DNA from 4 places in the Streptomyces sp. NPDC005808 genome. Region 1 is predicted to be linked to each of the others. Evidence: riboswitches for the same ligand, from Rfam matches in the RefSeq annotation. Region 1 holds a riboswitch; each other region holds the start of a gene.
The links. A riboswitch is a leader RNA that binds a small molecule or an ion and turns the genes downstream of it on or off. The one in region 1 is predicted to bind cobalamin.
Positions count from the first base shown of each region.

Region 2: linked by a shared signal. The riboswitch ahead of ACFYPC_RS09300 (prenyltransferase/squalene oxidase repeat-containing protein) and the one ahead of ACFYPC_RS06700 (CbtB-domain containing protein) in region 1 are both predicted to bind cobalamin.
Region 3: linked by a shared signal. The riboswitch ahead of ACFYPC_RS02540 (ribonucleoside-diphosphate reductase subunit alpha) and the one ahead of ACFYPC_RS06700 (CbtB-domain containing protein) in region 1 are both predicted to bind cobalamin.
Region 4: linked by a shared signal. The riboswitch ahead of ACFYPC_RS17315 (cobalamin biosynthesis protein) and the one ahead of ACFYPC_RS06700 (CbtB-domain containing protein) in region 1 are both predicted to bind cobalamin.

Region 1 covers NZ_JBIAIK010000002.1:701,756-708,937, forward strand. Annotated here, with positions in the region: gene ACFYPC_RS06690 (DUF309 domain-containing protein) at 63-587, opposite strand; tRNA gene ACFYPC_RS06695 (tRNA-Pro) at 687-760, shown strand; cobalamin riboswitch at 1,148-1,290, shown strand; gene ACFYPC_RS06700 (CbtB-domain containing protein) at 1,326-1,544, shown strand; gene ACFYPC_RS06705 (CbtA family protein) at 1,565-2,329, shown strand; gene meaB (methylmalonyl Co-A mutase-associated GTPase MeaB) at 2,448-3,431, opposite strand; gene scpA (methylmalonyl-CoA mutase) at 3,428-5,590, opposite strand; gene ACFYPC_RS06720 (methylmalonyl-CoA mutase family protein) at 5,590-7,182, opposite strand, start outside.
Region 2 covers NZ_JBIAIK010000003.1:474,464-481,645, reverse strand. Annotated here, with positions in the region: gene ACFYPC_RS09310 (PP2C family protein-serine/threonine phosphatase) at 1-925, shown strand, start outside; gene ACFYPC_RS09305 (phosphotransferase) at 1,005-1,694, opposite strand; cobalamin riboswitch at 1,756-1,911, shown strand; gene ACFYPC_RS09300 (prenyltransferase/squalene oxidase repeat-containing protein) at 2,133-3,422, shown strand; gene ACFYPC_RS09295 (SCO2322 family protein) at 3,419-4,051, shown strand; gene ACFYPC_RS09290 (CbiQ family ECF transporter T component) at 4,074-5,300, shown strand; gene ACFYPC_RS09285 (ABC transporter ATP-binding protein) at 5,297-6,964, shown strand; gene ACFYPC_RS09280 (ECF transporter S component) at 6,961-7,182, shown strand, end outside.
Region 3 covers NZ_JBIAIK010000001.1:561,106-568,287, forward strand. Annotated here, with positions in the region: gene ACFYPC_RS02520 (cytochrome P450) at 1-195, shown strand, start outside; gene ACFYPC_RS02525 (GlxA family transcriptional regulator) at 220-1,185, opposite strand; gene ACFYPC_RS02530 (hypothetical protein) at 1,370-1,564, shown strand; gene ACFYPC_RS02535 (ribonucleotide-diphosphate reductase subunit beta) at 1,673-2,629, opposite strand; gene ACFYPC_RS02540 (ribonucleoside-diphosphate reductase subunit alpha) at 2,683-5,079, opposite strand; cobalamin riboswitch at 5,214-5,372, opposite strand; gene mctP (monocarboxylate uptake permease MctP) at 5,671-7,182, opposite strand, start outside.
Region 4 covers NZ_JBIAIK010000007.1:59,232-66,413, forward strand. Annotated here, with positions in the region: gene ACFYPC_RS17290 (alpha/beta hydrolase family protein) at 1-930, opposite strand, end outside; gene ACFYPC_RS17295 (class II aldolase/adducin family protein) at 1,364-2,095, opposite strand; gene ACFYPC_RS17300 (lysozyme) at 2,292-3,035, shown strand; partial or broken gene ACFYPC_RS17305 (anion permease) at 3,224-4,378, shown strand; gene ACFYPC_RS17310 (hypothetical protein) at 4,503-4,724, shown strand; cobalamin riboswitch at 4,864-5,007, shown strand; gene ACFYPC_RS17315 (cobalamin biosynthesis protein) at 5,107-6,048, shown strand; gene ACFYPC_RS17320 (cobyric acid synthase) at 6,045-7,182, shown strand, end outside.

The DNA.
Region 1 (7,182 bases):
GTCTGCCGCACACCACCGACAGTGGATCCACCGCACCGGGGGAGGGAGGGCGCTCGGCTTCGTCACGGCCGGCGTCCGCGCAGCCGCGGCGCCCAGGCCGTCGCGCTGATCGCCGTACCGTCCCGCTCCACGGCTCCCGCCAACTCCCTTGCCCAGGAGCCCAGCTCCGCGAGCACCATCCCGTAAGGACGTGCCCGGCCGGTCCCCGCAGCCCACTCCTCCACCGCCCCGGCACCGCGCCGCAGCAGCCGGGCACCGCCCGTCGTATTGCCCCTCGCCGCGTGCGTGAGCCCCACCGCGAGCTGGGCCAGTCCCCGCCACAGCGCACGCTCCTCCTCGGGCCCGGCCTTCCAGGCGTCCTCGAACACCTCGTGCGCGTGGAACGGTTTACCCCCGTCCAGCAGCGCCTGCGCCTCGGCGACGGTCTCCTCGGGGCTGCGTACGAGACCCTCGGGCTGCCGCTCCACCCCGTCCGCGCCGTACGGCAGTGGCCGCCCCAGACCGTCACGCGGCCGGGCATTGCGCGCCCGCCCGTGCGGGTCCCGGTCCCGCCCGCCGTCCTGCCGAACCTCAGATGCCCCGCTCATACCCCGATTGTCGCGCGCTCGCGCCATTAACGGAGCAGCCCTTGGGTGGGGTAAAGTTCTGTTCGCACGATCACGCGGTTCACCGCTGGTCGGACGCATCGGGACGTGGCGCAGCTTGGTAGCGCACTTGACTGGGGGTCAAGGGGTCGCAGGTTCAAATCCTGTCGTCCCGACGGTGCGAAGGGTCTTCGCAGGCGAGAGCCTGCGGGGGCCCTTTTCGTGTGCCGTTTCCGGTCGTCGGGGTGGGCATGGGCCCCACCGGTTGGTCCGGAGACGGACACGGCCTGACCGTCGGGCCGCAGAACTGCCGCCTCCGTTGCCCGCGGCGGCGATGGCCGAGAGGCCGTCGGCCGCGCCTTGGAGCCCCCGTCGCCGGAAGCGTCCGCTTCGAACGCCGCCTGTTCCGGGCGGTGTTCGCGATCGCTGGTCAAGGTGGGCATGGGCGCCTTCTCGACACGCCGCGGCCCGAGTCGTGTCACCGGTGACCCACGCGTCGCACCGGCCGCGTCACCAGGCACGAGAGGAAGATCACGCCAGGTGACGCGGTCTTGGCCATGCACGCGACACACGGTACCGTCGGTCCGTTATCGACGACGGCGAGACGGAAGCCGGTGAGAATCCGGCACGGTCGCGCCACTGTAAATGGGACGCCCCTTGGGGCGCACCCGGAGTCAGACCCGTGGCCGTCGTCATGTGCACCACCGAGATGGGACGCGAACTCCCAGAGGAGGTCCTGCCATGGCGCAGCATGTCGCCCAGCCGACAACCACCCCCGTCATCCCGGCCAAGCTGCCGCTCAAGGACATCGCCCCCTGGGCGGTCTTCTTCGGCATCCTGATGCTGGTCCTGTTGTACTTCGTCGGCGCTGAGCAGGGCGCCACCTCCGTCGTCTCCGGCGAGGAAGTCCACGAGTGGGTGCACGACGCCCGCCACCTCCTCGGCTTCCCCTGCCACTGACGAAGGACGCCGCGCGCCTGATGAACTCCGCAACAGTAAGAAACCTTCTCGTGCGGGGCATGCTCGCCGGCCTCGGCGCCGGTGTGCTCGCCCTGATCGTCGCCTACTTCCTCGGTGAGCCGAGCGTCGACAGCGCGATCAGCTTCGAGGAAGCCCATGCCTCGGGCCACGACCACGGCCACGAGGTGGAACTCGTTTCCCGCAGCCTCCAGTCCACTGCCGGCCTCGCCACCGGTGTGCTGATCTACGGGGTGGCCTTCGGCGGCATCGCCGCCCTCGCCTTCTGCTTCGCGCTCGGCCGCGTGGGCCGGTTCAGTGCGCGGGCGACGGCGCTGCTCCTGTCGGGGGCCGCGCTGCTCGCGGTGTACGTCGTGCCGTTCCTCAAGTACCCGGCCAACCCGCCCGCCGTCGGCAACGGCGACACCATCGGCAAGCGGACCACCCTCTACCTGCTGATGATGGTGCTCAGCGTGCTCCTCGTCGTCGCCGCCACCATCCTGGGCAAGTGGCTCGCCCCGAAGGCGGGCACCTGGTACGCCACCGTCTCGGCGGTGGCCGCCTTCGCCGTGGCGATCGGACTGGCGTACGCGTTCCTGCCCGTCGTCCAAGAGGTGCCGGCCGACTTCCCGGCCACCGTGCTGTGGCGCTTCCGCGTCTCGGCGCTTGCCATCCAGATCACCCTGTGGGGCGGCTTCGGCCTGGTGTTCGGCGAACTGGCCGAGCGGTTGCTCCATCCCAAACCTGCGCAGGCCGCAGCGGGACGGCCGGTAGCCGCCGCCAACTGACCTGACCCGTCACACGAGCCAGGGCCCACGGAATCCTCCGTGGGCCCTCTCGCGTTTTCGGCTGTCGACCAACTCCGCTGCGGGATCCGCGGACAGATCCTCATCGCAGGGGGTTGGTTCAGGAGCCTTTGCCGCCGAAGGCCCCGAGAATACGTTCGGCCGCGAGTGTGGCCGTCAACTCGCCCTCCCTGACCTGCTGTTCGAGGGCAGGTGTGAGGGCTCGTACGGCCGGATCGGCGTGCAGACGGCCCAGGAGTTCGTCGCGGACCATCGTCCAGGTCCAGTCGACCTGCTGGTCACGGCGTTTGGCGGCGAGCCGGCCGGTCGAGTCGAGGAGTGTGCGGTGCTGTTCGAGGCGGTCCCAGACCGTGTCCAGACCGGCAGACTCGCGGGCGCTGCAGCTCAGCACGGGAGGCGCCCAGGCCCCGTCCTTGCCGTGCATGAGCCGGAGCGCGCCCGCCAACTCCCGTGCGGCAGCCTGCGCGTCGCGTTCGTGCGGTCCGTCCGCCTTGTTGACGGCGATCACGTCGGCGAGTTCCAGGACGCCCTTCTTGATGCCCTGGAGCTGGTCGCCGGTGCGGGCGAGGGTCAGCAGGAGGAAGGAGTCGACCATGTTCGCGACGGCCGTCTCGGACTGGCCGACGCCGACCGTCTCCACCAGCACCACGTCGTAGCCCGCGGCTTCCATCACCACGATCGACTCGCGTGTCGCTTTGGCGACCCCACCGAGTGTGCCGGCGGTGGGGGAGGGCCGGATGAAGGCCGCGGGGTCGACGGCCAGGCGTTCCATCCTCGTCTTGTCGCCCAGGATCGAACCGCCCGTACGGCTGGAGGACGGGTCCACCGCCAGCACCGCCACCCGGTGACCGAGCGCGGTCAGCATCGTGCCGAAGGCGTCGATGAACGTCGACTTGCCCACGCCCGGTACTCCACTGACGCCGATCCGCCGGGCCCGGCCGCTGTGCGGGAGCAGCTCGGTCAGCAACTCCTGGGCCAGGGCCCGGTGCCCGGGCCGGGTGGACTCGACGAGGGTGACGGCGCGCGCGACGAGCGCGCGCTTCCCGTCGAGTACGCCCTTGACGTAGGTGTCGAGTTCGATCACAGGTCGTGCCCGAGGTCGGCAGAGAGCCGCTGGACGAGGTCGTACGCCGCGTCGGGGATCACCGTCCCGGGCGGGAACACGGCGGCCGCTCCCATCTCCAGCAGGGTCGGCACGTCCTGAGGAGGGATCACCCCGCCCACGACGATCATGATGTCCTCGCGGCCCTCCGCCGCCAGCTCCTCCCGCAGCGCCGGTACGAGGGTGAGATGGCCGGCGGCCAGTGAGGACACCCCGACGATGTGCACGTCCGCCTCGACGGCCTGGCGGGCCACCTCGCCCGGGGTCTGGAACAGCGGGCCGACGTCCACGTCGAAGCCGAGGTCGGCGAAGGCGGTGGCGATCACCTTCTGCCCGCGGTCGTGACCGTCCTGGCCCATCTTGGCGACCAGGATGCGCGGGCGGCGGCCCTCGGCCTCCCCGAAAGCGTCCACGAGCGTGCGTGTGCGGTCCACGGACGGGGACTCGCCGGCTTCGTTGCGGTACACACCGGAGATCGTACGGATCTGGCCCGCGTGCCGCCCGTACACCTTCTCCAGGGCGTCGGAGATCTCCCCGACGGTGGCCTTGGCACGGGCCGCGTTCACCGCCAGCTCCAGCAGGTTCCCCTCGCCGCCGGCCGCCCGGGTCAACGCGTCCAACGAGTCCTGGCAGACCCGCTCGTCGCGCTCCGCCCGCAGCCGCCGCAACTTCTCGATCTGCTGAGTCCGTACGGAGGAGTTGTCGACCTTGAGGACATCGATCTTCTCGTCCGTCTCCACCCGGTACTTGTTGACGCCGATGACCGGCTGGCGCCCCGAGTCGATCCGGGCCTGGGTGCGGGCCGCGGCCTCCTCGATGCGCAGCTTGGGGATGCCCGCGTCGATGGCCTTGGCCATGCCGCCGGCCGCCTCGACCTCCTCGATGTGCTGCCAGGCCCGGCGCGCGAGGTCGTACGTCAGCTTCTCCACGTACGCGCTGCCGCCCCAGGGGTCGATCACCCGGGTCGTGCCCGACTCCTGCTGGATCAGCAGCTGCGTGTTGCGGGCGATGCGCGCCGAGAAGTCGGTGGGCAGGGCGAGTGCCTCGTCCAGCGCGTTGGTGTGCAGCGACTGGGTGTGGCCCTGGGTGGCCGCCATCGCCTCCACGCACGTACGCGTGACGTTGTTGAACACGTCCTGCGCCGTCAGCGACCAGCCGGAGGTCTGCGAATGGGTGCGCAAGGACAGGGACTTGGGGTTCTGCGGGTCGAACTGCCTGACCAGCTTCGCCCACAGCAGGCGCGCCGCCCGCATCTTGGCGATCTCCATGAAGAAGTTCATGCCGATCGCCCAGAAGAAGGACAGCCGAGGCGCGAACGCGTCCACATCCAGGCCGACTTCGCGCCCCGCCCGGATGTACTCCACACCGTCCGCGAGCGTGTACGCCAGCTCCAGGTCGGCCGTCGCGCCCGCCTCCTGGATGTGATAGCCGGAGATCGAGATGGAGTTGTAGCGCGGCATCCGCTGCGAGGTGAAGGCGAAGATGTCGGAGATGATCCGCATCGACGGCTTCGGCGGATAGATGTACGTGTTGCGGACCATGAACTCTTTGAGGATGTCGTTCTGGATGGTCCCGGCCAACTTCTCGGGCGGTACGCCCTGTTCCTCGGCCGCCACGATGTAGAGGGCGAGTACGGGGAGCACGGCGCCGTTCATCGTCATCGATACGGTCATCCTGTCCAGCGGGATGCCGTCGAAGAGCTGGCGCATGTCGTAGATGGAGTCGATGGCGACGCCCGCCATGCCGACGTCGCCCGTCACGCGCGGGTGGTCGCTGTCGTAGCCGCGGTGAGTGGGCAGGTCGAAGGCGACCGACAGACCCTTCTGACCCGCCGCCAGGTTGCGCCGGTAGAAGGCGTTGGACTCCTCGGCCGTGGAGAATCCCGCGTACTGGCGGATCGTCCAGGGCTGGTTGACGTACATCGTCGGGTACGGCCCGCGCAGGAACGGGGCCATGCCCGGATACGTGTCCAGGAAGTCCAGGCCCTCCAGGTCACGGCCGGTGTACAGCGGCTTGACCGCGATGCCTTCCGGCGTCTCCCAGAACGCCTCGTCGCCACCGAGCGCCTTGCGCCACTCGTCCGTGCCGCCGTCGGCGGTGGGCGTCCCCAGTTCGATTCCGGAGAAGTCGGGGATTCCCATCAGGACACTCCCATGCGGTCGAGGGTGGCGGAGAGCACGGCGACGGCGTCGCAGCCCGTGAAGACGTACGCGTCGACATCTGTGTACTGCCCGGGACGGCCGGCCAGGAACACATGCCGGGCGCCCGCGGCCCTGAGCGCCTGGGCCGTGCTCCCGGCCTTCTCCTCGTAGAGCGCGTCGCTGGAGCACAGACAGACCTCGGTGGCGCCGCTGTCCTCGAACGCGCCCTCCGAGACCGCCTCGATTCCGCCGGCCTGGAACAGGTTGGCGGCGAAAGCCGTGCGAGCGGTGTGGGCCGCGGCGGGCCCGATGGCCGCCAGATACACCCGCGGCCGGGTTCCGGTGGCGGCGAGGTGGGCGTCCGAGCGGGCGCGCAGAACTTCGTATGCCTCGTCGCGTCGCACTCGCGGAAGTCCGCCGGTCGGCGGCTCGGGAGCGGGCTCGCGCTCCACGAGACGCTCGGCGAGATTCGGGAACTCGCTGACGCCGGTGATGGGTTCGCGCCGCTTGGCCAGCTTCGCGCTGCGCGCCGCCCAGGTGGTCGCGAGGTCCTGGCCGAGGCGGCCCGAGCGCAGGGCGGTCGCCTGGCCGCCCGTGCGCTCGATCCCCTGGAAGAACTCCCAGCCCGCGTGGGCGAGTTCGTCCGTCAGCCGTTCCACGTACCAGGAGCCACCCGCCGGGTCGATCACCCGCGCCAGATGCGACTCCTCGACCAGGATCGTCGAGGTGTTGCGGGCGATGCGGCGCGCGAACGCGTCCGGCAGGCCCAACGCGTGATCGAAGGGCAGCACCGTGACGGCGTCGGCGCCGCCGACCCCGGCGGCGAGTGTGGCGACGGTCGTGCGCAGCATGTTCACCCACGGGTCGCGGCGCGACATCATCACCGGCGAGGTCACCGCGTGCTGTACCTGAGCGCCCGCGCCCGGCGCTCCGCACGCCTCGGCGACCCGGGCCCACAGCCGTCGGGCCGCGCGGAGCTTGGCGATGGTCAGGAACTGGTCGGCGGTGGCCGCGTACCGGAAGGCCAGCTGGCCACAGGCCTGTTCGACGGTCAGCCCCGCCTCGGTCAGCGCTCGCAGATACGCGACACCCGTCGCAAGGGAGATGCCCAGCTCCTGCCCGGCCGAGCCGCCGGCCTCGTGGTACGGCAGGGCATCCACGGTCAACGCCCGCAGTCCCGGATACTCCTCGGCGCACAGTCGCGCGAGACCGGCGACCGGCGCGAATTCCAACGCTTCACCCGTACGGGCCTCGTGGCCCAGCGGGTCCGCGCCGAGACTGCCGCGCGCCGCGTCTTTGGCGACGCCTCGCTCCTCGTACAGCCGCAGCAACTCGCGCGCCGCGGACTCGACTTCACGTCCCGCGTCGAGGGCGACGGGCGCCAGGTCGAGGTAGACGCCGTCGAGTGTGCGGCCGAGGGAGGACACGGGGATCCCGTTCTCGCCGACGACCAGCCAGAGTGAGGTGACGCCGTTCTCCAGGTCCCCGAGCACCGCTGTGCTGTCGGGCGACGAGTGCTGTTGCCGTACGTCCCAGCCGCCGGCCGTGCTTCCCTCGGGCCGACCGCCTCGTACGAAGGGGGTGAATCCCGG
Region 2 (7,182 bases), on a different contig from region 1:
GGCGTGCGTCAGGCTCGGGGTGCGGCACACCGTGGTGGTCTGCTGCTGGTCGGCTGCGCTGGGCCTGGCGATGGGCATCGGCGACGGCGCGGTGCCGGGCTTCGAGTTCGGCCTGCGGTGGACCGGGCTGCTGCTCGGCTGCGCGCTCACCGTGTACGCGGCCCGGCAGCGCGAGCGCCTCGCCATGACACTGGCCGAGGCCCGCGAGGTGGCCCGGATCACCCAGGAGGCGATTCTGCGGCCCATCTCCCGCACTCTGGACGGCACTCAGGTCTGTACCCGCTACCACAGCGCCGCCCGCGAATCGACCGTCGGCGGCGATCTGTACGACGTCGCGGTGACGCCGTACGGGCTGCGTGTCCTCATCGGTGACGTACGCGGCCACGGCCTCGACGCCGTCCGGCTGACCGCCGACACGATCGCGGCCTTCCGTGAACTCGCCTACACCGCACCCACCTTGACCGTTCTGGCCGGTGCCCTCGACACGCGGCTCGCCCCGGAGCTGGCCCCCGAGGACTTCGTCACCGCCGTGTTCGCCGAGTTCGCGCCCGGCGAGGTGCGGATCGTCAACTGCGGCCATCCGCCGCCCCTGCGCGCCGGCCACCGGGTCGAGTTCCTCGAACCCGTCGTCCCCACACCGCCGTTGGGGCTGCGCCCGGAACCGCGCCAGTACCGCGTACGCCTCCAGCCCGGCGACCGCCTGCTGCTCTACACCGACGGCCTGACCGAGGCCCGCGACACGGAAGGCAACCCTTTCCCCCTTCTCGGCGAAGCGGCACTGGCCCTGCGCGACCCCCTCCCCGACGAGGCCCTCAACACCCTCTACACCCGCCTGACCGCCCACACCGGCACCGCCCCCACCGACGACCTGGCTCTGGTCCTGTTGCAGCCCACCGCAGCGACGATCCCGGCATGCGCGCTCTGAGGTTCAAGGTGAGCGCCAAGGCGCGCTCTGAGGTTCAAGGGTGAGCGTCAAGGCGCGCTCTGAGGCTCAAGGATGAGCGTCAAGGACGAGCGGATCCCGAAGAGGGCGGCAGCAGCGTACGGACCAGTTCCTCGGCCTCGCCCAGGATCTGGACCTCGGTCTCACTCATCGTCGGATTGACCGCCCGTCGCTGCCTCGCCTCCCGGAGGCCGGCCTCGGTCACGCCGGGTGGGCCGTCGCCGAGCATCGCGGCCAGCGTCTCGCGGGCCACCTGAGCGTGCGCTCCGCCGGCGACGGCGGCCTGGGCGAGGATCACGGCGGACATACCCCAGTCGAGTCCGGGCAGGCCCTCCTCGGCGTTGGCCCAGTCGATGACCTTGGGGCCTTCGGAGGTGAGCATCACGTTGTCGGGGTGCAGGTCCAGGTGCAGGACGCGGATGGCGGGGTCGGCGGAGAGTCTGGCGGGCACGGCGTGCAGGGCGCGGAGCAGCCGGGCGAGCGTGACACCGGCCTCCTGGGGGCCGAACTCCCCCGCGACGAACGCCTCCAGCATGGTCGGCCCGGACAGCCGCTCCATCACCAGGTCGCTGCGGGTCGCCAACCGCACGGCCGGCGCCGGAAAGCCGTGGCCTCGTACGTGTGCCATCACCGAGGCTTCGGCGGTGGCGTCTCCCCGTCCCCCGCGGATCCGGCGCAGTACCCACGCCTCGTCCAACTCGTAGACGTCCGCCGAACGCCCCGAGCCGAGCAGTCTCCCCGTTGTCCTCATGGGCCGAACCTACCGGGGGCTCACAGGCGGCCCTCAGCGGCCGGCCAATGGGCCGGTAGAGTGAACCAGTCGTCATCACGCCCGTACGGGGGGAAGCCGGTGCAAATCCGGCGCTGACCCGCAACCGTGAGCCACTTGAACAGCCTGAACTGCTTGAACTGCTTGAACTGCTTGAACAGGTGGTGAGCCGGATTGCCCCGTCCGGAGCGTGACCGGCTCGCGCCATCGGCGGTCCGCCGGTGGCCGGCACCGTCGAGGCATACGGGGCCGGAGCCGCCCGGATACCAGTGTGCCCGGTGCTGCCCGGCTCCCCCACAGGGGAGAGTCATGATCGTTCGCCGCAGCGCAGCCGTTCACGCAGCGGTACAAGGAGCGGTTCACGGAGCGGTTCAGGCAGCGGTACACGCAGCGGTTCACGTCACGAGGCCGGCCGCGCTGTTGGCCGCGATCGCCGTGGCCGGTACCGCCTTCGCGCCGACCGCCGCCGCCGCCGCTGCCGCTACCGCCGCCGCTTCAGACGCTTCCCCCTCTCCTTCCCCCGCACTTCCCTCGGGTCTGTACGGCTCCGCCGACCCCACCTACGACGGCGTCTGGCGCCAGTCGCTCGCGCTGCTCGCCCAGCACACGGTGGGCGTGACGCCCGCGGCCAAGGCCGTCGACTGGCTGGCGGGGCAGCAGTGCGCGGACGGGTCCTTCGCTCCGTACCGCGCCGACGCCACCGCGAAGTGCGACGCCAAGACGATGGTCGACACCAACAGCACCGCGGCCGCCGTGCAGGCCCTCGCGGCCCTCGGCCGGCACGACTCCGCGGCGGGCAAGGCCGTCGCATGGCTGAAGTCCGTACAGAACAAGGACGGCGGGTGGGGATACGTGGCAGGCGGGGCGAGCGACGCGAACTCCACGTCCGTGGTGGCCGGGGCGCTGGCCGCGACGGGCGAGAAGCCCGCGGACGTGACCTCCCAGGGTGGGAAGTCTCCGTACGACGCCCTTGCGGAGCTGGCGATCCCCTGCGACGCGGACGGCGGCGGCGCCTTCGCCTACCAGCCGGACAAGAAGGGGAAGCTCGTGGCGAACGCGGACGCCACCGCGGCGGCCGTGACCGGAGCGCTCGGCAGGGGCTTCGCCGGCGCCGAGGTGCAGCCGACGAGCGACGGCGTCTCCTGCGAGGCCGCCGACGACGCCGACGGCGCCGACCCCGAGCGTGCCGCGCAGAACGGCGCCGCATACCTCGTGGAGTCCCTCGCCAAGGACAAGTACCTCAAGTCGGCGCTGCCCGGAGCCGAGGACCAGCCCGACTACGGCAACACCGCGGACGCGGCCGTGGCGCTGGCCACCGCCGGCCACCGCGACGACGCGGCGGACACGGTGCGCTGGTTGGAGGCGCACGCCGCACAGTGGGCCGGGCAGAGCGGACCGGCCGCGTACGCGCAGCTGATCCTCGCCGCGCACGCGAACGCGTTCGACCCGCGCGACTTCGGCGGCCGGGACCTCGTCAAGGAGCTGGGCGCGACGGGCCCGCCGGCGCAGGCGGCGGCGTCCGACTCCGGTGCCGCCAAGCCGCAGTCGCAGTCGCAGTCGCAGTCGCAGTCGCAGTCGCAGTCGCAGTCGCAGTCGCAGGATGGTGACGACGGCGGCCTCGGCGTCTGGTGGATCGTCGGCGTCGGTCTCGTCGCCGGTATCGGTATCGGCTTCCTGATCAGCGGCCGCAACAAGAGGCAGAGGCTGTGAGCCGACGTCGTACGACTCCCCTGGTCCTGGCCGGGCTCCTGCTCGTCCTGGGGCTCGGTTCGGCGGGGCAGGCCCACGCGGTCGGCTACCGCTACTGGTCCTTCTGGGACCTGACCGGCGGCCAGTGGACGTACGCGACACAGGGCCCGTCGACCGCCCGCCCGTCCGACGGCGACGTCCAGGGTTTCCGCTTCGCGGTGAGCGAGGACTCCCAGCACGCGACGAAGCCCCGCGGCGCCACCGGCTTCGCGTCCATCTGCGCCAGGACACCCGCCCAGCAGGGCAAGAAGCGCGTGGCCCTCGTCATCGACTTCGGTACGTCCACGGACGCGCCGTCCGGCGAGACCCCACCGTCCCCGCGCACGGCCTGCGCCCGCGTCCCCTCCGACGCGACCTCCGCCGAAGCCCTGGCCTCGGTCGCCGAACCCCTCCGCTACGACACCAACGCCCTCCTCTGCGCCATAGCGGCCTACCCCCGGACGGGCTGCGGCGAGCCGGTCTCCACCGCCTCCCGCCCCCAGCCCGATGCAATCGGCTCCGGCCCGTCAGTAGGCCTGCTCGCCGGAGCAGCAGCCGTCGCCGCCCTGGCCGGCGCGGCGATCTGGCAAGCACGACGCCGCAGGAGCTGACGTGAGGAGGGGTGAGACTGCTGTGGGCGATCGTCCCGCGCGGCGGAACCGGCGGGCGCGGCCACCAGCACCGGGTGCCGGCCCACGCGAGGCCCGCTCCAGGCGCCGTACCCCCACGCCGGAGGCCACCCGCACCAACGCCACCCACCCCGCCGCCTGGTGGATCTGGGCCCTGGGCCTGGGAACAGCCGCCTCCCGCACCACGAACCCGCTCCTCCTCACCCTCCTCGTCGGCGTAGCCGGATACGTCGTGGCGGCACGGCGGAGCGATGCCCCCTGGGCCCGCTCGTACGGCGCGTTCCTCAAGCTCGGCATCGCCGTCCTCGGCATCCGCCTCGCGTTCGCCGTCGTCCTCGGCTCCCCCATCCCCGGCACGCATGTCGTCGTCACGCTCCCCGAACTCCCCCTCCCTCACTGGGCCCAGGGCATCCGCATCGGCGGCCGGGTCACCGCCGAGGGCCTGGTCTTCGCGCTGTACGACGGCCTGAAACTGGCCACGCTCCTCATCTGTGTAGGCGCGGCGAACGCCCTGGCGAACCCGGCACGTCTGCTGAAGTCGCTGCCGGGCGCCCTGTACGAGGCGGGCGTGGCCGTCGTCGTCGCGCTGACCTTCGCGCCGAACCTGATCGCGGACGCCCAGCGGCTGCGCGCCGCCCGCCGCCTGCGGGGCCGCGCGGACCGGGGCCTGCGCGGTCTGCTGCACGTCGGACTCCCTGTCCTGGAGGGCGCGTTGGAGCGCTCGGTCGCGCTGGCCGCGGCGATGGACGCGCGCGGGTACGGCCGTACCGCCGAGGTACCGCCCGCCGTCCGCCGCACCACGGCCGCACTCACGCTGGGCGGCCTGCTCGGCGTCTGCGCGGGAACGTACGGACTGCTGACCGCGGAAGGCGGCACCTACGGTCTGCCCGTGCTGCTCGCCGGGCTGGCCGCGGCGCTCGGCGGCCTGCGGCTGGGCGGCCGACGTTCGCTGCGGACGCGGTACCGGCCGGACGCGTGGGGTGTACGGGCGTGGCTGGTCGCGGGTTCCGGCGCCGCCGTCGCCGCCTCGCTGGTCGTCTCCGCCTCGCAGGACCCGCAGGCGCTGCGCCCGGGCGTCGTACCCCTGGTGGCCCCCGCTCTCCCGCTCTGGCCGGCGGCGGCGATCCTGCTGGGCCTCCTGCCCGCCTTCATCACCCCTGCCCCTACCCCCATCCCCACCCCGATTCCGACCCCGATTCCGACCCCGACGCGCAGGGAGCAGTCCTCATGATCCGCTTCGAGGATGTCTCCGTGACGTACGACGGGGCGGCCGAACCCACCGTCCAGGGCGTGGACTTCGAGGTCCCCGAGGGTGAACTCGTCCTGCTGGTCGGCCCTTCCGGGGTCGGCAAGTCGACGATCCTGGGTGCCGTCAGCGGGCTCGTCCCGCACTTCACAGGCGGCACCCTGCGCGGCCGGGTCACGGTCGCGGGCCGGGACACCCGCACGCACAAGCCCCGCGAACTCGCCGACGTGGTGGGCACGGTGGGCCAGGACCCGCTGTCCCACTTCGTCACGGACACGGTCGAGGACGAACTCGCGTACGGCATGGAGTCGTTGGGTCTTCCCCCGGACGTGATGCGCCGTCGCGTGGAGGAGACCCTCGACCTCCTGGGCCTCGCCGACCTCCGTGACCGTCCGATCGCGACGCTCTCCGGCGGCCAGCAGCAGCGCGTCGCCATCGGCTCGGTACTGACCCCGCACCCGAAGGTCCTGGTCCTCGACGAGCCCACGTCGGCCCTGGACCCCGCCGCCGCGGAGGAGGTCCTCGCCGTGCTGCAACGCCTCGTGCACGACCTCGGCACCACGGTTCTCCTGGCCGAGCACCGCCTCGAACGCGTCATCCAGTACGCCGACCAGGTCGTCCTCCTCCGCTCCCCGGGAGCCGCTCCGCTGCTCGGCCCGCCGTCCGAGGTGATGGCGGTCTCGCCGGTGTATCCACCGGTCGTCGGCCTGGGCCGGCTGGCCGGCTGGACCCCGCTGCCCCTGACGGTGCGCGACGCACGCCGAAGGGCGGGCGAACTGCGCGAACGGCTCACAGCACCGCCGCCCCCATCACCCCTACAGGCGTCCACTCCCATCGCCTCGCCACCGCGCCCCACCCGCTTCCTCCGCAAGCACACCTCGCCGACCCCAACGCCCCAGCAGCCGGCCGCAGTCGAGGCCCTCACCGTCCGGCGCGGTCGCGTCGAGGCGCTCCGCCGGGTCGATCTCAGCGCCGCCCCCGGCGAGACGATCGCACTGATGGGACGCAACGGCGCCGGGAAGTCCACGCTGCTCGCGGCGCTGGTCGGGCTGGTCGAACCGGCGGCCGGATCCGTGCGGGTCGGCGGAGCGGTCCCGCATCGCACCGCCCCGCGTGACCTCGTACGCCGCGTGGGCCTCGTACCGCAGGAACCACGGGATCTGCTGTACGCCGACACGGTGGCCGCCGAGTGTGCGGCGGCCGACTCGGACGCGGGCGCCGAGCCCGGTGGCTGCCGGGCGCTGGTGTCCGAGCTGCTGCCGGGCATCGGCGACGGCACCCACCCGCGTGATCTGTCGGAGGGCCAGCGGCTGGCGCTCGCGCTGGCCGTCGTCCTGACGGCCCGACCCCCGCTACTGCTCCTCGACGAGCCGACCCGCGGTCTCGACTACGCGGCGAAGGCCCGCCTGGTCACGCTGCTGCGCGCACTGGCCGCCGAGGGCCACACCATCATCCTGGCCACCCACGACGTGGAGCTCGCGGCCGAGCTGGCCCACCGTGTGGTCATCCTCGCGGACGGCGAGGTCGTCGCCGACGGCCCCACGGCCGAGGTGGTCGTCGCGTCCCCGTCCTTCGCCCCGCAGGTCACGAAGGTGCTGGCGCCGCAGCCGTGGCTGACCGTCGCCCAGGTGAGGGAGGCGCTCGGATGACCGCCCACCAGCCGGAGAAGCCCGGCACCCCGTGGGCCGAGCCGGGCCAGGTGCCCCAGCACCGAACCCAGGGCCGGAGCCAACACCCCCACCCACCCCAGCGGCAGGCGCGGGCCATCCACCTCGGCCCCCGCTCCGTCCTGGCCCTCACCCTCACGAGTGCCACCGGCGTCGCCGCCTTCGGCTGGCCCCTCTTCGCCGACCCGACCTCCCAGGCG
Region 3 (7,182 bases), on a different contig from region 1:
TACGCGATGCGCCCGTTCAGCGTGGGCAACCGGAAGTGCCCGAGTGACCACTTCTCGATGGCCCAGCTGAGTCTCATCACGGCGACGGTCGCGTCCAGGTGGCACTTCGAGCAGGTGTCGGGCTCCGATGACGCGACACGCGTCGGCATCACGCTGCGGCCGCACCGGCTGCTGCTGAAGGCCCTTCCGCGCTGACCCCGCGTCCGTACCGGCGCGCGTTCAGGCAGCCTGCGGGCCTCTGAACGTGCGCCGGTACGCCTGCGGGGTCGTCCCCAGAGTCCGTACGAACTGATGGCGCAACGCCGCCGCGTTCCCGAACCCCGTGCGGCCCGCGATCGCGTCCATCGTCTCGTCCGACGCCTCCAGCAGGTCCTGGGCCAGCAGCACCCGTTGACGCAGGATCCAGCGGTACGGCGTGGTGCCGGTCTCCTGCTGGAAGCGGCGCGCGAAGGTGCGGGGCGACATGTGGGCGCGGGCCGCGAGCTGTTCGACGGTCACCTCCTCGTCGAGGTGGCGCTCCATCCACACCAGCACCTCGCTGACCGTGTCGCACTCGGTGCGCGGCAGCGGCCGCTCGATGTACTGGGCCTGGCCTCCGTCGCGGTGCGGCGGCACCACCATGCGCCGCGCGATGGCGTTGGCGACCTCCGGCCCGTGCTCCTTGCGCACGATGTGCAGGCAGGCATCGATCCCGGAGGCGGTGCCGGCCGAGGTGATCACCGGGTCCTCGTCGACGTACAGCACGTCCGGCTCGACGATCGCGCGCGGATACTGGCGCGCGAGCATCTCGGTATGGTGCCAGTGCACAGCACAGCGCCGTCCGTCCAGGAGTCCGGCCGCGCCGAGCACGAAGGCGCCGGAGCAGACGCTGAGCACCCGGGCGCCTCGGTCCACCGCCCGGCGCAGCGCGTCGAGCAGCTGGGGCGGATAGTCGCGTACGGCGTAGGCGCTGCCGGCCGGTACGACGACCAGGTCGGCCTCGTCGAGGCGGTCCAGGCCGTAGGGGGTGGAGATCGTCATCCCGGGGACGTGGGTGGTGAGCGTCGGGCCCTCGGCCGAGACGGCCGCGAAGTCGTACACGGGCAGTCCCTCGTCGCCGCGGTCGAGGCCGAACACCTCGCAGACGACGCCGAGTTCGAAGGGGTGTACGCCGTCGAGCAGCGCGACGGCCACGTTCTTCAGCACAACTTCACCTCGCCTGGTGGCGGCGGGCCGGCCTGTCCGGCGTCTTCGGCCGGGAGACCGGGGGTCGGCCCCGGGCAGGCACAGCAACGTGCTTACCAGTGTGCCTCAGAAGTGGCAGTAATTCGAGGGTGTGCGGCAGTCCTGCCACTGACCTCGGCGGGCGATCGGCGCGACAGTAGACGACATGAACGCACTCACAGACACACTCACCGTCCTCGGAATCCTCCTGATCCTGGCCCTTCCCGCACTGGTCGGACACACCCGCGAGCGGCGTATCGACCGGCAGCTGCGGGCGGCGGCAGCGCGCCGGTCCGGCCAGGCCTCGGCCGACCGGGGCCTGCGCGGTCTCACCACGAACGATGTCGCGCGCGCGGCGTGAGCGGCGACGAGTAAGACGAGTAAGCGGCATGAGCGGCATGAGCGGCGACGAAAAAAGTGACCGCCCCGGCCTCACGGCCCGGGGCGGTCACTGTGACAGCGGCAGTTCCTAGAAGTCCTCGTCCAGATCGACGGTGCCTTCCACCGCCACCTGGTACGCGGACGCACGGCGCTCGAAGAAGTTGGTCAGCTCCTGGACGCCCTGGAGCTCCATGAACGAGAACGGGTTCTCCGAGCCGTACACCGGAGCGAAGCCCAGGCGCTGCAGGCGCTGGTCGGCCACGCACTCCAGGTACTGGCGCATCGAGTCGGTGTTCATGCCCGGCAGACCCTCACCGCACAGATCGCGCCCGAACTGCAGCTCGGCCTCGACGGCCTCCCGCAGCATGTCGGTCACCTGCTGCTGGAGCTGGTCGTCGAAGAGCTCCGGCTCCTCCTTGCGGACGGTGTCGACGACCTCGAACGCGAAGGACATGTGCATCGTCTCGTCGCGGAACACCCAGTTGGTGCCGGTCGCCAGGCCGTGCAGCAGACCCCGGCTGCGGAACCAGTAGACATACGCGAAGGCACCGTAGAAGAAGAGCCCCTCGATGCACGCGGCGAAGCAGATGAGGTTGAGCAGGAAGCGGCGGCGGTCGGCCTGGGTCTCCAGGCGGTCCAGCTTCTCGACCTCGTTGATCCACTTGAAGCAGAACTCGGCCTTCTCGCGGATGGAGGGGATGTTCTCCACCGCGTCGAAGGCAGCCGCACGGTCGTCCGGATCGGGCAGGTAGGTGTCAAGGAGCGTCAGGTAGAACTGGACGTGCACCGCCTCCTCGAAGAGCTGGCGGCTCAAGTACAGCCGCGCCTCGGGGGAGTTGATGTGCTTGTAGAGGGTCAGCACCAGGTTGTTCGCCACGATCGAGTCGCCTGTCGCGAAGAACGCGACCAGCCGGCCGATCATGTGCTGCTCGCCCTCCGACAGCTTCGCGAGATCGGCGACGTCCGAGTGGAGGTCGACCTCCTCGACACTCCAGGTGTTCTTGATGGCGTCCCGGTAGCGCTCGTAGAAGTCGGGATAGCGCATGGGGCGGAGGGTGAGTTCGAAGCCCGGGTCGAGAAGGTTCTTCTGGGTGGTGCTCACTGGCAGGCCTCGCAGGAATCGGGGTTTTCGAGGGAGCAGGCGACGGCGTCCTCGTCGGGGGTCGCCTGCACGGGGATGGTCTTTTCGGGCTGTGCCTGGGCCTGTGCCGCGCGGGCGATGCGGGTCGCCGGGCGGGAGCGCAGGTAGTACGTCGTCTTCAGGCCCGACTTCCAGGCGTACGCGTACATCGAGGAGAGCTTGCCGATGGTCGGTGTCTCCAGGAAGAGGTTCAGGGACTGCGCCTGGTCGAGGAACGGGGTGCGGGCGGCGGCCATGTCGATCAGGCCGCGCTGCGGGATCTCCCACGCCGTGCGGTACAGGTCGCGGACGTCCTGCGGGACCCAGGTGAAGCCCTGCACCGAGCCATTGGACTCGCGCAGCGCCTCCCTCGTCTGCGCGTCCCACACGCCGAGCTTCTTCAACTCGGCGACCAGGTAGGAGTTCACCTGGAGGAACTCGCCGGACAGCGTCTCGCGCTTGAACAGGTTCGACACCTGCGGCTCGATGCACTCGTAGACGCCCGCGATCGAGGCGATGGTGGCGGTGGGCGCGATGGCGAGGAGCAGCGAGTTGCGCATGCCCGTCGTGGCGATGCGTTCCCGCAGGGCACTCCAGCGCTCCGGCCAGTTCAGCTCGGTGTCGTAGTGGTCGGGGTGCAGGACGCCGCGGGCGGTGCGGGTCTTCTCCCAGGCGGGGAGCGGCCCGTTGCGCTCGGCGAGGTCCGCGGACGCCTCGTACGCGGCGAGCATGACGCGCTCGGCGATACGGGTGGAGAGTGCCTTGGCCTCCGGCGAGTCGAAGGGGACGCGCAGCTTGAAGAAGACGTCCTGGAGGCCCATCGCGCCGAGGCCGACCGGGCGCCACCTGGCGTTGGAGCGGCCCGCCTGCTCGGTCGGGTAGAAGTTGATGTCGACGACCCGGTCGAGGAAGGTGACCGCGGTGCGGACGGTCTCGTCGAGACGCTCCCAGTCGATGTCGCCGGCCGTCGTGTCGACGAACGCGCCGAGGTTCACCGAGCCCAGGTTGCAGACCGCCGTCTCCCCGTCGTCCGTGACCTCAAGGATCTCGGTGCACAGGTTCGAGGAGTGGACGGTGTGGCCCGGCTCCGCCGTCTGGTTGGCGGTGCGGTTGGCGGCGTCCTTGAAGGTCATCCAGCCGTTGCCGGTCTGCGCGAGGGTGCGCATCATGCGGCCGTAGAGGTCGCGGGCGGGAATCGTTTTCCTTGCGAGGCCCTGGGCTTCCGCCTCGCGGTACGCCGCGTCGAACTCGTCGCCCCACAGGTCGACCAGTTCGGGCACGTCGGACGGGGAGAAGAGCGACCAGAGGGCGTCCTCGTTCACGCGGCGCATGAACTCGTCCGGGATCCAGTGCGCGAGGTTCAGGTTGTGCGTACGGCGGGCTTCCTCACCGGTGTTGTCGCGCAGCTCCAGGAACTCCTCGATGTCGGAGTGCCAGGTCTCCAGGTAGACCGCGGCCGCGCCCTTGCGCCGGCCGCCCTGGTTCACCGCGGCGACCGAGGCGTCGAGGGTCTTCAGGAACGGGACGATGCCGTTGGAGTGCCCGTTCGTGCCGCGGATCAGTGAACCGCGGGCGCGGATACGGGAGTACGACAGGCCGATGCCGCCCGCGTGCTTCGAGAGGCGCGCGACCTGGTGGTAGCGGTCGTAGATGGAGTCCAGCTCGTCCAGCGGGGAGTCGAGGAGGTAGCAGGACGACATCTGGGGGTGGCGCGTACCGGAGTTGAAGAGGGTGGGGGAGGAGGGGAGGTAGTCGAGGCGGCTCATGAGCCGGTAGAGCGCCTCGACTTCGGTGAGGGCGCGCGTTGTGTCGTCTTCCGCCAGACCGGACGCCACGCGGAGCATGAAGTGCTGGGGCGTCTCGATGACCCTGCGGGTGATGGGGTGGCGGAGGAGGTAGCGGCTGTGCAGCGTGCGCAGGCCGAAGTAGCCGAAGCGGTCGTCGGCTTCGGTGTCGATGAGTGCGTTCAGGCGCGCGGTGTGCAGGCGTACGAAGTCCGCGGTGCGGTCCGCGACGAGGCCCTCGCGGTGGCCGACGGTGACCGAGTCTGAGAAGGTCCGCACGCCCTGCGAGGCGGCTTCCGCCGCGATGCTGATCGTCAGCAGCCGGGCGGCCAGCTTCGAGTAGACGGGGTCCTCGGAGATCAGGCCCGCCGCGGCCTCGGTGGCCAGCTCGCGCAGCTCCGCGGTGATTTCGGAGGCCCCTCGTGCGGACCGGCCGCGCAGTGCGGCGGCGGCGACTCGGCCGGGGTCGGCGTCGGGGAGGTCGGCGGTGAGGTCCGTCAGGGTCCGCAGCAGTGCGGCACCGGGGCCGTCCGTCTCCACCGGGGCCTGCTGCGTAATCGCTGAGGCCGGGTCGACTGGCGCGATGGTCACGTGGGGCTCTCCCTCGCTGGGCACGGGGCCTTGGGGAGGGTGGCGGGGCACACGAGCGCACGCTCTTGGGCAGCGATGCGCCGCGTCCACCGGCCCATTCCGCGAGGCCCGGACGTCATGTCACCCGGGCCGGCCGGCCGGGGCGCACTGTCGGCAGGTCCTCGGACTGGACTCGCACGCGAACGAACGCGCATAAGTACACCGTTGCGGGACAGTTCCGGATTCGCACCGGATTCCCCTGCGGCGACAGCGAGCATGAGCATACATCTTGTGCCGGGGCGCTGTGGTACCCCCACATGTTGTGTGTCGTGTCGGCTTCGGGCCGTCGTGGGTCGGGGCCGTACCGGAGCATCCGTCCTCGGTCAGGCGCGGAATCGGTTGCCCAAGAGGGGAGCGGCGTTGACGCGCCAGCCGCTGCGGGCGGACGTTCCGGCACGTCCCCTTCTGCCGGTGGGCACCAACTAGCCCGTCCGGCGTTTGAGGACGAGCGCGTTCGGCGCGATGCGGGGGTCTGGGGGCGTAGCCCCCAGGAACAAGGGACGGGTAGGGGCGGAGGGGGCGAAAAGAATCCCCCCAGCCCCCACCCGGTGGTCAGTGCGTTGATCCCGCCGTGGCCGGCGGGAGTTCCACCTGTACGCCCTTGTCGCCGGCGTCTGCCGTGTAGTCCTCGGGGCTCGTCTCGTCGATGCCGTCGGGGGCGTTGAAGGCGCGGAGGGCGAAGGTGAGGACCACGGTCACCAGGACGTTCAGGACGAACGCCGTCAGGCCGATGTAGCCGATCTCGCCGATGCCGGGGATCTCCTTGGAGCTGCCGCCGAAGTGCTTCTGGGTGGGCGAGGCCACGCCGTACGCCGCGAGGGTGCCGTAGAGCATGCCGACGGCCCAGCCCGCCAGAAGGGCCCAGCGGTGGAACCAGCGGGTGAAGAGGCCGCCGACCAGGGCCGGGAAGGTCTGCAGGATCCAGATGCCGCCCAGCAGCTGGAAGTTGATGGCGACCGTCTTGTCCATGGTGAGGACGAAGGCGAGGGCGCCGACCTTCACGAGGAGGGAGACCAGCTTGGAGACCTTGGTCTCCTGGGCGGGAGTGGCGTCCGGCTTGATGAAGTCCTTGTAGATGTTGCGGGTGAAGAGGTTCGCCGCCGCGATCGACATGATGGCGGCGGGGACCAGGGCGCCGATGCCGATCGCCGCGAAGGCCACGCCCGCGAACCAGTCCGGGAACATGTTCTCGAAGAGCTGGGGGATGGCGAGTTGGGCATTGTCCACCTGCACTCCGGCCGCGATCGCCATGAAACCGAGCAGGGCCAGCAGGCCCAGCATGAGGGAGTACAAGGGGAGGATCGTGGTGTTGCGGCGGATCACCTCGCGGCTGCGGGAGGAGAGCGTCGCCGTGATCGAGTGCGGGTACATGAACAGGGCCAGTGCCGAGCCGAGGGCGAGGGTGGCGTACGTCCACTGGCCCGCTTCGGCCGGGACGGTCCCGCCCGCGCCCGCTGCGGTGTACTTGTCGTTCGCCGCCTTGAAGATCTCGTCGAAACCGCCCAGCTTGATCGGGATGTAGATGATGGCCACCGCGATCACGATGTAGATCAGGGTGTCCTTCACGAACGCGATCATGGCGGGGGCGCGGAGGCCCGAGGAGTAGGTGTACGCGGCCAGTACGCCGAAGGCGATCAGAAGGGGCAGGTCCTTGACGAACCAGTTGGTGTTCTCGCCGCCTCCTACGCCCATGACGTCCAGGACCGCCTGGATGCCGACCAGTTGGAGTGCGATGTACGGCATCGTGGCGAGAATGCCCGTGATTGCTACGGCGAGGGACAGGCCCTTCGAGCCGAAGCGGCCTCGTACGAAGTCCGAGGTCGTCACGTAGCCGTGCTTGTGCGAGACCGACCAGAGGCGGGGCAGGAACGTGAAGATCAGCGGGTAGACGAGGATCGTGTACGGCACTGCGAAGAAGCCGGCCGCGCCCGCCGCGTAGATCGCGGCCGGTACGGCCACGAAGGTGTACGCCGTGTAGAGGTCGCCGCCCAGCAGGAACCAGGTGACCCAGGTGCCGAACGACCGGCCGCCCAGGCCCCATTCGTCGAGGCTCTGCCCGTCGGC
Region 4 (7,182 bases), on a different contig from region 1:
GTGGCCGGGGTGTGCGGCGTTCTCGATGCGGTCGCCGCTTACGCCGGTTCGGCCCTGGGCGGCGCGCACCGCGAGGGGCAGCAGGGCACCGGGGGTGTTGCGGGCGGTGGCGAGGGCGCGGAGTGTGGTCTCCCAGTTGAGGACGGGCGAGTCCAGTACGAGGCCGGAGATTCGCTCGCGCAGCGCGGAGTGCGCGGCGGCGTGCAGGGCCATGGTGGCGCCGGTGGACCAGCCGAAGAGGACGACCTTTTCGGCGCCGTAGCGCACGGCGTAGCGGATCGCCGCGTCGACGTCGCGCCACTCGGTCTCACCGAGGTGGTTCAGGCCGTCCGGGGAACGGGGTGCGCCGAGGTCACCGCGGTAGGCGAGGTCGAGTACGGGGAACTGGTAGCGGTTCAGGAACTCCAGCACGTTCATGGGGTGTTCGCGGGTGGTGCCCAGGCCGTGCACGGTGATCACCCAGGTGTCGCGGACGCCGGGTACGAACCAGGCGGGCAGGGCGCCGAGTTCGCCGGGGACGTCGATGTCGGCGTGGTCGAGACCGAGGGCGGCGCTCGGGTTGCCGATGTGCACGTTCGGGGTGAACCACACCTTGTCGCCGGGTTCCAGGGTGCCGTGGGTGACGCGTTCCAGGCGGCGTACCACGGTGTCGGCGGGGTGCGGCACGGCCTCCATGACCGGGCCGACGACCGCGTGGGAGCCGTCGCCGGCGAGACCGTAGGTGCCTGGGCGCAGCGAGGCCAGATCACGGGTGAGGGTGATTCCGCCCGCCGCCGTGGCGTGCACGGTGAGCCGGGGCTCGGTGGGAAGCGGTCTGCCTGGCGGCGCTTTCAGCGCGGCGTCGCTGGCGAAGCGGCCCGCCACGACGGAGGCTGCGCCCGCGGCGATGGCTACGGTGACGGCTGCGGCCGTCGCTTTGACAGTGCGCACGCGTCCAGTCTCCAGGGAGAGCCGGTTATCGGCCAGCGGGGGCGGGGCTTGGGATGACGCCTGCTCGGTGGAGTGCGGCCGCCGTTTCGGTGGGGTGGCTGCTTTCGGCCCGCCGGTGTGCCGGGACCTTCGACGTCGGCCGCGCGGCACCCGGGGCTCATCCGGACTGACGGACGGGCAGAGCCCTGGGCCACCGGGTGGCTCGGCACCTCCGAACTCGACACCTCCGAAAAGGGGCTCCCCGGCCGGAGGTCCGGGCCGGGGGATCCGAACCGGGGCGTCCGGGCCGGACTCCGCACCGGGGCGTCCGAACCGGGCTCCGCTGCGGCGGGCGGGGACTGCCACCCGGCGGGGCAGGGCCGAGCCCTGTTAGCCGGAGCGAGCAGGGACACGCGCAGGCCCCTACCCCGTTGCCCATCCACGCGCCGGCCCCCTACCCCCGTTGCCCGTACCCCTTCAGCCGCTCCCCCGCCGCCTCCACCTGCTCCTCTGTCAACAGTGTGGGGGAGAGTCCGGGTACGGAGGACGCGGTCAGCCAGACCCGGCACATCCACTCCAACTGGGCAGTGCGGTCGTAGGCCTGGCCGAGAGACGAGCCGTAGGCGATCGTGCCGTGGTTCTGGAGGAGGCAGGCCGTGCGGTGGGTGAGGGCCTGGCGCATGTTCTCGGCCAACTCTGGTGTGCCGTAGGTCGCATAAGGGGCAACACGGACCGGACCGCCGAGATCGCCCGCCATGTAATGGATCAGGGGGAGTTCGGGGACGAGTGTCGAGACGGCCGTCGCGTGCGGCGCGTGGGTGTGGACGACGGCGCGTGCGTCGGTGGTGCGGTAGACGGCGAGATGCATGGGCAGTTCGCTCGTCGGGAGGAGCGAACCGCGCATCTGTCGCCCGTCGAGGTCGACACCCACGGCGTCGCCGGGCGTCAGCCTGTCGTAGGGCACTCCCGTCGGTGTGACCAGGACGGTGTCCCCGACGCGTACCGAGACGTTGCCCGACGTACCGACCACCAGCCCCTCGGCCACCGTGCGGCGGGCCGTGACGACGAGTTCGTCCCACGCGCGTTCCTCCGTGCCGCGCGCGTCCGGAGCGTGCCACTCCCGCGCCACCTGCGCACCCTCCCGTCCGCCTCGATCACCCCGTGCGTCCCGCCGCTGCTCAGCCATGCCGCGATCCTGCCAGGCGCCGAAGTCAACGCGGCGGCGGCGAGGGCACTTTAGGGCGGAATCCATGCGTCCGTAAGATCACATACAGGCACACATCATCCCTCTGTGTGCAATTGGCCGGAGATCGACGATCTTTCGATGATCTTCCAGTAGCCTCTGGGGGTTTTGTCACGCACGCCACCATTCCGGGGGAAATATGGCCCGTGATAACAGGCTGTCCCGCCATCGCGCCCGCGTCGTCGCGGCCACCATCACAGCGCTCACCGTCGGAGGGACCGCTCTCGCCGAGATCCCGGCCGCCGCGGCCGGCCAGCCCAAGGGGCACGACGTCTCCTCGCACCAGAAGAACGTCAACTGGCAGAGCGCCAAGGCGAAAGGCGCACAGTTCGTCTACGTCAAGGCGACCGAGTCCGACACCTATCGCAATCCGTACTTCAGCCAGCAGTACAACGGGGCACGAGACATGGGCATCATCCACGGCGCCTACCACTTCGCCCTGCCGAACAAGTCGTCCGGCACCGCCCAGGCCGCGCACTTCGTGCGCAACGGCGGCGCCTGGCAGGCGGACGGCTGGACGCTGCCGCCCGCGCTCGACATCGAGTACAACCCGTACGGCAAGGACAAGTGCTACGGCCTGACCAGAGCCAGGATGGTGAGCTGGATCAAGGCATTCAGCGACGAGGTCAAGCGGCAGACCGGACGCCGTCCGGTGATCTACACGACCACACACTGGTGGAACACCTGCACCGGCAGCAGCCGCGCCTTCGGCGCGAACCACTCCCTGTGGCTCGCGCGCTACGACTCGGCGACCGCGGGCACCCTGCCGGCCGGCTGGTCCTTCTGGACCTTCTGGCAGTACGACAACAGCGGCAGCCTGCCGGGTGACCAGAATCTCTTCAACGGATCCACGACCCAGCTCAAGAAGCTCGCGAAGGGCTGACCGAACCCACGGAACCCGGCATTCCGCCTGTGTTCGAGACATCAGGCCGGATCCGCAGCCGTCCCTCCGGCGCATCCGGAGGGGCGGCTCACCATAGGGACACTCACACGCCTATCCACGTTCATCTTCCGTTCATTCAGGTTACCTACGGTCCTCCTGCCACTGATCTCAAAGAGAAGCCTGGGTAAATGGAACACATCACGCTCCTCCTCGGAATCGTGATCGTCACCGCTCTCGTGTTCGATTTCACGAACGGTTTCCACGACACCGCCAATGCGATGGCTACGACCATTTCGACCGGTGCGCTCAGACCCAAGACGGCGGTGGCCATGTCCGCCGTGCTGAATCTCGTCGGGGCGTTCCTCTCCGTGGAGGTCGCCAAAACGATCTCCGGCGGCATCATCAACGAAGAGGGCATCCGCACCGAAGTGATCTTCGCGGCGCTCGTCGGCGCCATTCTCTGGAATCTGCTGACCTGGCTTCTGGGGCTGCCCTCCAGCTCTTCCCACGCTCTCTTCGGCGGCCTCATCGGCGCCGCGGTCATGTCGGCCGGCTGGTCGTCGGTCAATGGCTCGACCGTCGTCACCAAGGTGCTGCTCCCCGCGATCGCCGCGCCCGTGGTGGCCGGGCTCGCCGCCATGCTGGCCACCCGGCTGACCTACCGGATCGGCAACCGCGCCGACGAGAAGGCGACCGCCAAGGGCTACCGCGCCGGCCAGATCGCCTCGGCAGGCCTGGTCTCGCTGGCCCACGGCACGAACGACGCGCAGAAGACGATGGGCATCATCACCCTCGCGCTGGTCACCGGCGGTGTGATCGCGCCCGACTCGAACCCGCCGACCTGGGTCATCGTCTCGGCCGGTATGGCCATCGCGCTCGGCACCTACCTGGGCGGCTGGCGCATCATCCGCACCATGGGCAGGGGCCTCACCGACCTCGCGCCGCCGCAGGGCTTCGCCGCCCAGACCAGTGCGGCCACGGTCATCCTGGCCTCCTCCCACCTGGGCTTCTCGCTCTCCACCACACAGTCCTGCTCCGGCGCCGTGATGGGCTCGGGCCTCGGCCGCAAGGGCGGTGTCGTCCGCTGGTCGACCGCGAGCCGCATGTTCATCGCCTGGGGCCTCACGCTCCCGGCGGCGGGCCTGGTCGGCGCGGGCGCCGAGTTCCTCACCCAGCAGGGCACCTGGGGCATCGTCCTGACGGGTGCGCTCCTGGTGGCCGGGTCCGCTGTCATCTGGAACCTGTCACGCCGTCGGCCGGTGACCATCGACAACGTCAACGAGATCGCCGCCGAGCCCTCGGGCGGGGGGGGGGGGGGGGGGGGGGCGCGCCCCCCCCCCCCCCCCCCCCCCCCCCCCCCCCGCGGGCGGCCCGCTCGCCGGCGGCCTGGCAAGCGATCTGAAGGCCACCATCCCGTCCCCGGACGCGGAGCCCACCGCTCCGGCCACGGTGTAAGGAACGAACAGCATGCACATCGACTGGGCAGCCCTCGGCTCCGTCTTCGGAGTCAGTCTCGTGACCACCGTGGCCCTCGTGGGCCTCTTCACCCTGGGCATCGTCGGCCTCTCCAGGCGCGAGTCGGCCTCAGCTCAGGGCGGCTCCGCCGCTCTCGCGGTCACCGGCGCGTACGCCTGCTTCGCCGCCTGCGCGGCGGCGGTGGCGTACGGGATCTATCTGATCGTGGCCTGAGGAGCATTTCAGGACCGCACTGATACCGCACAAGCGAGGCATCACCTCGGGTAGGGCGCGGGACGTGTCAACGTCCCGCGCCCTACCCGTATGTGGGCCTTCGCACACTCTCCCCCCGCAGGTCAACAGCAAGTTGACGGGTCTTCCAACGCCATGGTGGACTGCCGGAGCCAAGTACGACGGCACGAGAGGAAGCCGGTGCAAATCCGGCGCGGTCCCGCCACTGTCACCGGGGAATGAAGCCCCCGGAAGCCAGGAACTCTCACCGTCGGTCTCTTCGAACCAGGGCGTGGACACCCTGAGTGAGGACATATCGCCATGCGCGGCTGCCCAAGTGCCCTGCGAACGACAGTTGTGCCTGACCTGACGGTCGGCTGAACCGGTGCGTGCCGATCGCGTCTTCGCGTACGGCGCCGCCGCCGGCCTCCTCGGTGACCTGCTGCTCGGCGATCCCCGCCGCGGACATCCGGTCGCCGCGTTCGGGCGGGCCGCGGGAGCCGTGGAGCGGGTGCTGTGGCGGGACCACCGCGGGTGGGGCGCGCTGCACACGGCCGTGTGCGTGGGCGGTGCCACCGGGCTCGCGGCGCTCGCGAGTCATTGCGTACGTGGATCCCGTACCGCCTCCATCGCGCTGACCGCCGCCGCCACTTGGGCCGTCGTCGGGGGAACCTCCCTCGGCCGGGAGGCCCGGGCGATCGGGAGCGCGCTCGAAGCCGGTGATGTCGAAGTGGCCCGGGAGCGGCTGCCGCATCTGTGCGGGCGGGATCCGCAGGCGCTCGACGCGGACGGGATCGCGCGGGCCGTCGTCGAGTCCGTCGCCGAGAACACCTCCGATGCCGTGGTGGGCGCTCTTGTGTGGGGGGCTGTGGGCGGTGTGCCCGGTCTGGTCGGGTTCCGCGCCGTGAACACGCTCGACGCGATGGTCGGGCACAGGTCCCCCAGGTACCGGCGCTACGGCTGGGCGTCCGCGCGGCTCGACGATGTCGCGGGCTGGCCGGGGGCGCGGCTGACCGCCGCCCTCGCCACCGCTGCCGGGGACGATCCGCGGGGCGCCCTGCGGGCCTGGCGGGTGGACGCCTGCAAGCATCCGAGCCCGAACGCCGGGCCCGTGGAGGCCTCTTTCGCGGGGGCGCTCGGTGTACGGCTCGGCGGGACCCTCGCGTACGGCGGGAGAGTCGAGCACCGGCCCGTACTCAACGGCGGGGGGCGTGCCGTGGTGGTCGGTGACATCGAGCGGGCCGTACGGCTCTCTCGGCGCGTGAGCTGGCTCGCGCTCGGTGCGTGCGTCGCCGGGCGGCTCCTCACGAAGGGGCGTGCCTGGTGAGCGGCGGGCTGCTGGTCGCCGGGACCACCTCCGACGCGGGCAAGAGCGTCGTGACCGCCGGGATCTGCCGGTGGCTGGTGCGGCAGGGCGTCAAGGTCGCGCCGTTCAAGGCGCAGAACATGTCGCTGAACTCGTTCGTGACGCGGGAGGGCGCCGAGATCGGGCGGGCCCAGGCGATGCAGGCGCAGGCCGCCCGTGTGGAGCCGACCGCGCTCATGAACCCCGTGCTCCTCAAGCCGGGCAGCGACCGGAGCAGTCAGGTCGTGCTCATGGGGAAGCCCGTGGGCGAGATGAGCGCTCGCGGCTACCACGGTGGACGGCAGGAAGCACTCCTGGGGACCGTACTGGAGTGCCTCGCCGAGTTGCGGGGCACGTATGACGCGGTGATCTGCGAGGGGGCGGGGAGTCCCGCCGAGATCAATCTGCGGCGGACGGACATCGTGAACATGGGGATCGCGCGGAATGCGCGACTGCCCGTGCTTGTCGTGGGCGACATCGATCGTGGGGGTGTCTTCGCGTCCTTCTTCGGGACCGTCGCGCTGCTGTCGCGCGAGGACCAGGAACTCGTCGCCGGGTTTCTGGTGAACAAGTTCCGCGGGGATGTCTCCCTGTTGGAACCGGGGCTCGACATGCTCCACGGGCTCACCGGGCGGCCCAGTTACGGCGTGCTGCCCTTCCGGCACGGCCTCGGGATCGACGAGGAGGACGGAATGGCGGTCTCGCTGAGGGGCGCCGTCCGGGAGTCCGCGGTCGCCGCGCCCGTCGGCGAGGACATCCTGCGGGTCGCCGTCTGCGCCGTCCCCCTGATGTCCAACTTCACGGACGTGGACGCGCTGGCCGCCGAACCGGGTGTCGTCGTGCGCTTCGTGGACCGGGCCGAGGAACTGGCCGACGCGGACCTGGTCGTCGTACCCGGGACCCGGGGGACGGTGAAGGCACTGGAGTGGCTGCGGGAGCGCGGGCTCGCGGACGCGATCGCGCGACGGGCCGCCGAGGGGCGGCCGGTGCTCGGTATCTGCGGCGGTTTCCAGCTCCTCGGCGAGCACATCGAGGACGAGGTCGAGTCGCGGGCAGGTCATGTCGACGGGCTCGGGCTGCTTCCCGTGCGGGTGCGGTTCGCGCGGGAGAAGACGC